2 regions of the Arthrobacter sp. MDT2-3 genome follow, and region 2 is predicted to be linked to the other one. Evidence: riboswitches for the same ligand, from Rfam matches in the RefSeq annotation. Region 2 holds a riboswitch; the other holds the start of a gene.
The links. Region 2 has a riboswitch for cyclic di-AMP ahead of AC5RUQ_RS19080 (LysM peptidoglycan-binding domain-containing protein). Riboswitches for the same ligand answer to the same signal wherever they lie in the genome.
Positions count from the first base shown of each region.

Region 1: linked by a shared signal. The riboswitch ahead of AC5RUQ_RS20015 (M23 family metallopeptidase) and the one ahead of AC5RUQ_RS19080 (LysM peptidoglycan-binding domain-containing protein) in region 2 are both predicted to bind cyclic di-AMP.

Region 1 covers NZ_JBNHFS010000009.1:51,995-55,351, forward strand. The annotation lists gene serC (phosphoserine transaminase) at 1-149, opposite strand, end outside; gene AC5RUQ_RS20010 (iron-dependent transcriptional repressor DtxR) at 428-1,123, shown strand; cyclic di-AMP (ydaO/yuaA leader) riboswitch at 1,270-1,481, shown strand; gene AC5RUQ_RS20015 (M23 family metallopeptidase) at 1,492-2,313, shown strand; cyclic di-AMP (ydaO/yuaA leader) riboswitch at 2,442-2,624, shown strand; gene AC5RUQ_RS20020 (C40 family peptidase) at 2,695-3,357, shown strand, end outside.
Region 2 covers NZ_JBNHFS010000008.1:38,543-41,899, reverse strand. The annotation lists gene AC5RUQ_RS19085 (protein adenylyltransferase SelO) at 1-693, shown strand, start outside; gene AC5RUQ_RS19080 (LysM peptidoglycan-binding domain-containing protein) at 863-1,735, opposite strand; cyclic di-AMP (ydaO/yuaA leader) riboswitch at 1,739-1,902, opposite strand; gene AC5RUQ_RS19075 (dienelactone hydrolase family protein) at 2,207-3,181, shown strand; gene AC5RUQ_RS19070 (TraR/DksA family transcriptional regulator) at 3,328-3,357, shown strand, end outside.

The sequences.
Region 1 (3,357 bases), on a different contig from region 2:
GGGGCCTGCCGGTGGGAGGTGCCAAGGATGTTCTTCGAGGCGGCGGACAGCGCATCAATCTGCTCCTGCCTGACCTTGGAAGGCCCGGCGCCGAACCGTCCGTCCTTGGGCAGGAGGTCGGCGGGAATAGTGATGCTGGTTTCGCTCACGGGTGCTCCAATTTCGGGCTGGACATGGCTTTGGTCCGGACGGGTGTTGGTGGCCGGCAGCCGGTGACGGCTGCAACCAGGGCCTCCCTTATTCTGCCTGAACGGCACAATAGGCGGGAACCGGAACCGTCATAGTCCAGCCAATGAGACGCCCCGCCCGCGCCCCGGTGAACTATTCGGACAAAGTCAAAATAGGCTAAGCTTTTCCACGGACTACGTCGCGGTGAAGGCGATACGGTGGGACAACGCTAGGTACTGTGCTCGAGGAGCTGAGCTGGATGACGGATCTGATCGATACTACGGAGATGTACCTTCGGACCATTCTGGAGCTCGAGGAAGAGAACATCGTTGCCCTTCGCGCCAGGATCGCCGAGCGGCTGCGCCACTCCGGGCCTACCGTCTCCCAAACCATCGGGCGCATGGAACGGGACGGCCTGGTGGTTGTCTCCGGCGACCGCCACCTGGAGCTCACCGAGACGGGCCGGAAGCGTGCCACCGAAGTAATGCGCAAGCACCGCCTGGCTGAACGTCTTCTCGCCGATGTGATCGGTTTGGACTGGGCCTACGTCCACGACGAAGCCTGCCGCTGGGAGCATGTTATGAGCGAGCGGGTGGAACGGCGCATCTATGAGCTGCTGAACCATCCCACTGAGTCCCCTTATGGGAACCCGATCCCCGGCCTTGCTGCCCTGGGCGGCGTGCCGACCCTGGGTTTTGCGGATGGCGCCATTAGCCTTTTGGAGGCGATGAAGTCGTACGGTCCTGCCTCGGTGGTGACCATCAGCCGGCTCGCCGAGCCCATCCAGGTAGAGCCTGAACTGCTCTCCCAGCTTGATGAAGGCGGTATCCGGCCGGGTGCGGCTGTGTCGCTGGAACGGGTGGGTGACTACATCTCGGTCCGGGTTCCGGGTATCGAAGGTGCCTTGGAGCTGCCTCCGGAAGTTGCCGCCCATGTGTTCGTGGCGATCCGCTGAAAGGCAAAGAGCGGACGCCATACTCCGTGTGAACTGCGTTACGCAAAGATAACGGAATTGTTACTTTCGGGCTTAAGCATCTATAGTTGAACCAAGCGTTGATATTAAAGCGTTACCTGATCTGGAGCCGAGCTCTGCCAGCGGATCAGGAGCACGAGTCGTAACTGGCAGAGGCGGGGGAACCACAAGCGGCAGCGGGGGACTGCCTTGGGGTGAAGTCCGTCAGCAGCAAGCCTCTTCCAGTGAAGGATTCCTCCGGGGATATCTCTGTGCCGAAGCTTGCTTACGGCGGACCGGGTCTTTGTACTCTCTGACCCGAATCCGACAGCTAACTTCGCAGGCTTTCCAGAGAGGAACCCTTCTTGACCATGCAGAATTCCAGGGGACGCCGCCGCGCGGCGGTCCCTGCTTCGACACCGCGTGTTGTCGAAGTCATCACCTCGGAACGCCCCCGCGATCCGCACCGTGATGCGCGCCGCCGTCGGGGTCCCTTCCGCCAAATTACTGAATTCGCCGCTGCCAGCGGCATCGGCCAAAAGGCCGGCATCGCCCTGGCCGCCACCGGACTGGTGCTCACCGTGACCGTGCCGGCCACCAGTCCCGTGATGGCCACGGATGCCTCGGGATCCACTCCTGTCGCCGCGTCCGCTGTTGTGCCCCAGCCGCAGGTTTCCGCGGAAGCAGGTGCCCAGATAGACTTCAGCCGCTCTGCTGTGGTTACCCAGGCAGACCCGGACGGCAAACTGAAGCAGCTGCTCAGTGCCCAGTCTGCCGGTGCCATCACCCGCGCCGCTTCCGCAGGAAGTCTTGGCGCCCCGCTCGCTGCTTTGACCACTGCGTCGCCGTTCGGCTACCGGGTCAGTCCGATCACCGGAGGCTCCGGCGACTTCCACCGCGGACAGGACTACGTAGCCCAGTGCGGCACCTCTGTTCTGGCCGCAGCCACTGGAACGGTCACCTTCGCCGGCTGGCACCAGTACGGCGGCGGCAACCGCGTCGTAGTGGATCACGGCAACGGCCTGGAAACCACTTACAACCACTTGTCGTCCTTCAGCGTCAAGGAAGGGCAGACGGTGTCCCGCGGGGACGTCGTGGCCCTCAGCGGGACCACGGGGGCTTCCACCGGGTGCCACCTCCACTTTGAGGTCCAGGTCAACGGCGAAGTTGTTGACCCGACCGGTTGGCTTTAGTCAAATGACGGTGAGCTATCACTTGGTGTTGACATGCCGTGACCTGAATGTGACATTCTTCCAAAACTGCTGTACCGTCTAACTCGCGTCAACTTTTCCGAAGTTGACGCTCTTGTGCGGATTGCCTAACTCTGCCACCGCTCAAGGTCCGTTCGCATTTCATCGTCTGGCAGGGGCGGGGGAACCAATTTTGGCCTTCAGCTTTTTGAAGGCCTTGGGGTTAAGTCGCAAAAGCTTCCCAGGAAGCCGCGCGGCCGGGTGACTCCCATCCGAATCCGACAGCTCACCTCGTAGGCATTGGGAGAGGCTACCTTCGTGTCTTCACGCCATAATTCTGCGCGCCACCGTGCGCAACCGGTTCGTACCAACCCCCTGGACTCCATGTCCAAGGCTGTTAGTGCCAATGCCGGGACAGTAGGTCGCCAGGCTGCAGTCATCGCAGCTGCCTCGGGCCTCATCCTGACCATGGGCCTGCCGGCCAATGCAGCGGACACCACCGCTGGTGTCTCCGCTTCCACGGAATCCGGATCGGCACAAAGTGCCCTCGCTGTCACGGCGGCGCCCACGGCTACCGTCTCCTTCGAGCGCCCCGTGGTCAAGACCACCCCGGCACCCGTTGTTGAGCGGGTAGTTGCGCAGTCCACGGACTCAGACGATGAGCAGGGAGTGACCACCGCTTCCACCGCGTCGGCCGACTCCGTTGCGGACAAGGCCGTGGAGACAATTGCCTCCGCGTCCACTTCCGGAATTGCGGGCCTCGCCTACACCGGCATCGGCCGTCCGTACGTTTGGGGCGGCACCACCCCCAACGGCTGGGACTGCTCAGGCTTCACCCAGTGGGTCTATGCCCAGGCCGGCATCAGCATCCCCCGCGTCAACGCGTGGACCGCAATGAAGCCCACCTCCACGCCGCAGCCGGGTGACCTGGTTATGCAGAACGGCGGCGCGCACGTCGGCATCTACGTCGGCAACGGCATGATGATCAGTGCCCTGAACCCCTCCCAGGGAACGCTGCTGCACTCGGTAGCTGCTACCGGCTCCTCA
Region 2 (3,357 bases):
ACCATCGACTACGGGCCCTGCGCTTTCATGGACGCCTTTAATCCTGCCGCGGTCTACAGCTCCATTGACGTCGGCGGGCGTTATGCGTACGCCAACCAGCCGGTCATTGCCGAATGGAACCTGGCCCGACTCGCCGAGGCCATGCTGCCGCTTTTCAACGAGGACCAGGAACAGGCCGTGGCCCCTGCCGTCGAGGCACTCGGCAAGTTCCGCCGCCAATACAGTGACGCATGGTTCTCCGGCATGAAAACCAAACTCGGTGTGGCGGAAGCCCCAGCGGGAACCCCTGAGGCTGAAGAAGCCTCGGAGGTGGTGGACGGGCTGGTGGCACTCTTGAGGGACGGACCAATCGACTACACGTCCTTTCTCCGGAACCTGGCCCACGCGGCAAGGGGAAATGACCGCCCGGCCAGGGGAATGGTCCTTGACCTGGCTGCCTTCGACGCGTGGGCGGAGCGGTGGCGTGCCCTGCAACCCGACGCCGGCATGATGGACCGGGTCAACCCCGCCTACATACCGCGCAATCACCTGGTGGAGGAAGCGCTCGCCGCAGCAACGGAGGGAGACCTTGGTCCTTTCAACCAACTCCTCGACGTGGTCCGTGACCCCTTCCACGAGCGGCCGGGGGTCGAACGCTACACCGAGGGAGCGCCGGAGGACTTCGGCAGCTACCAGACCTTCTGCGGCACCTGAGCACGCACGGCACTGAAGCAGCCACAGTATAAGCAGCCAAGGCACCTGCGGGCCGGCTGCCTGGAGGGCCGGACAACAAAACAGGGCCTGGCAACAACAGGCCCGGACAACAAAACAGGGGCGGCAGCCGGGAACAATCCCGTCTGCCGCCCCTGTTCGGGTGGTGTGACTACGCTACGCGGACGAAGGAAGCGCCGCTGAGCCAGCTGATGGAGTGGACCTCGGTCTTGAAACCGTCCACGCCGCCGCTGACAACCTGGCCGTTGCCGGCGAAGACGCCCACGTGGCCGGCGGTGATCACCAGGTCACCGGGAGCGGGGGTGCCCACAGTGGAGCCGTACTGGTAGAACTGGCCCGGGGCGAGGTCGCCAACGCCCTTGCCCACGGAGCGGAGAGCCTTCTCCACCATGGCGGTGCAGTCCTGCTGGACGCCCAGCTGGCCGTAAGCGGCCGCCAGGATGGCTGCGCCGGTGCCGGTGCCGGCGGCTGCCGGTGCCGGAGCGGGTGCTGCCGGAGCCGGAGCAGGCGTCGTGGAGGCGTAGGACAGGTTCATTCCGGTGTTAGCGGGAGCGGCAGCAACAGCAGCCTTGACGGGAGCCGGAGCAGCAGCCTTGGCGGGAGCCGGAGCAGCTGCAACGGCACCGGCACCGGGGATCTGGATCTGGTCGCCGGGGAAGATGATCGCGTCGATCGCCAGGCCGTTGGCGGACAGAACGTCATTCAGGGCTACACCGTTGGCGGCCGAGATGGCGCCCAGGGTGTCGCCGGAGACGACGGTGTGCACGTTGGCTGCAGCTGTTGCTGCGGGGGCAGCCACTGCAGCAGCAGGTGCTGCATAAGCCTGGGTGTTGGTGGTCTCAGTGGTGTCCGGACCGGTAACGCCTGCGTGGGCCGGGGCGCCTACACCGAAGGCAATGCCGGAAGCTGCGGCTACGGCGAGCGCCGGGCGGCCAAGCGACTTGGCTGAGACAGCCAAGCCCTCGAGCGCGATGGAGCGGGCCGGAGTCGCGCGGTGACGGGCGGTGGTGGAATTTTTTGACACGGTTGATCGCCTCTCCCATGCCTGCGGGGTGAGCTGTCGGGTTCGGGTTGGAGATACCCGGCCGGCAGCGACTCCGCACGGAACGGAGGCGCTATCGACTTAACCCCAAGGCCTCGTAGGAGGCCGCGGAAACTTGGTTCCCCCGTCCCTGCCAGCTGGAAACGATTGAATCCCGGGTCAGTGGCAGGGCTCGGCATACTGACGGGAATGTCCCGTCTGAGAGGGACACCTGAAGACCATAACCTGATTCCGGACCGATTGTCACATTTGGGTAACATACGAGGTGTTCCTATCGTATTTAGCAATCGAATAGACTCATTTGCCGCATCCGGCTGACCACCCGAAATAGGCGCGCCGCACATCTGGCCGTGTTGTTTGTCACAAACTGATAAAGGATCTCGAAAAGTGGCCGCGAACCTTGCCCGGAGGTACCGGACGGAGGAGGATGTTCGGCACCGGCGAGGAGGCATAGTGACCCAGCTAGGCAAGTATGAGAAATACCTGATCGAGGAATTTTTTGACGACTACCGTGCCGGCGCGCTGAGTCAGCGGACCTTCACCCGGCGGGTTGCCTTCATCACCGGCAGCATGGCAGCAGCAGCGGCGGCGATGCTGCTGGTGGGCTGTACGCCCAGTGAGGTACCGCGGAGCACCGACCCCATGCCCACCCCGGAGCCTTCAACATCTTCGGCCGCCGGCACTGCCGGTTCCGGTGCTGTGCCCGGGGCAAAGAGCCCGCTTTCCGTTCCGGAGGGTGCGCCAGGGATGACGACGGCGACCGTACAGTTTTCGTCCGGCGGAACCTCAATCAGTGCCTACCAGGCCAGGCCGGAGCGGGAAGGGCGCAGCCCTGCCGTGCTGATCTGCCATGAAAACCGCGGCCTGACACCCCATATCGAAGATGTGGCCCGCCGCTTCGCGAAAGCGGGCTACGCGGCCCTTGCCCTTGACCTGCTCAGCCGGGAGGGCGGGACTGCAAACATGGACCGCGACGCAGTTCCCGGTGCCCTCACCCAAGCCGGCGCCCCGCGCCACGTTGCCGACTTCGCAGCAGCACTGGAGTATCTCAAAGCCCAGGACTTCGTGGACGGCGGCCGTATCGCCATGACCGGCTACTGCTTCGGCGGCGGCATTACATGGCAGGCGGCCACCGAGCTGGACGGGTTAAAAGCCACCTCGGCGTTTTATGGGCCGGCCCCTGACCTGGCCAAAGTGCCGGACATCAGGGCCGCCGTTTTCGGCGTTTATGCCGAACTTGACCAGCGCATCACGGGCGCGATGCCTGCTCTCAAGGATGCGCTCGCAGCCACTGATGTTGTCCATCAGCTCACTGTCTACCCCGGCGTTGACCATGCCTTCCATAACGACACCGGCGACCGCTACAACGAAGCCCAGGCTACGGCGGCGTGGAACGATACCCTCGCGTGGTTCGGCGAGCACCTCTAGGGCGCGGCATGCGCGCCTGGCGTGCGGAAGGCGGATGTTTCTCCGCTCCATAACGAGAAATGCTGGCCGTCAAAGACGGCTCGCCGTGCGCCGCCTGGAACCACCGGTGGCGAGGAACTGGTCCTGACCCCGCGTAGGCTTTTCCCATGCCCGACTACGAACGGTTCCGTCTCCTG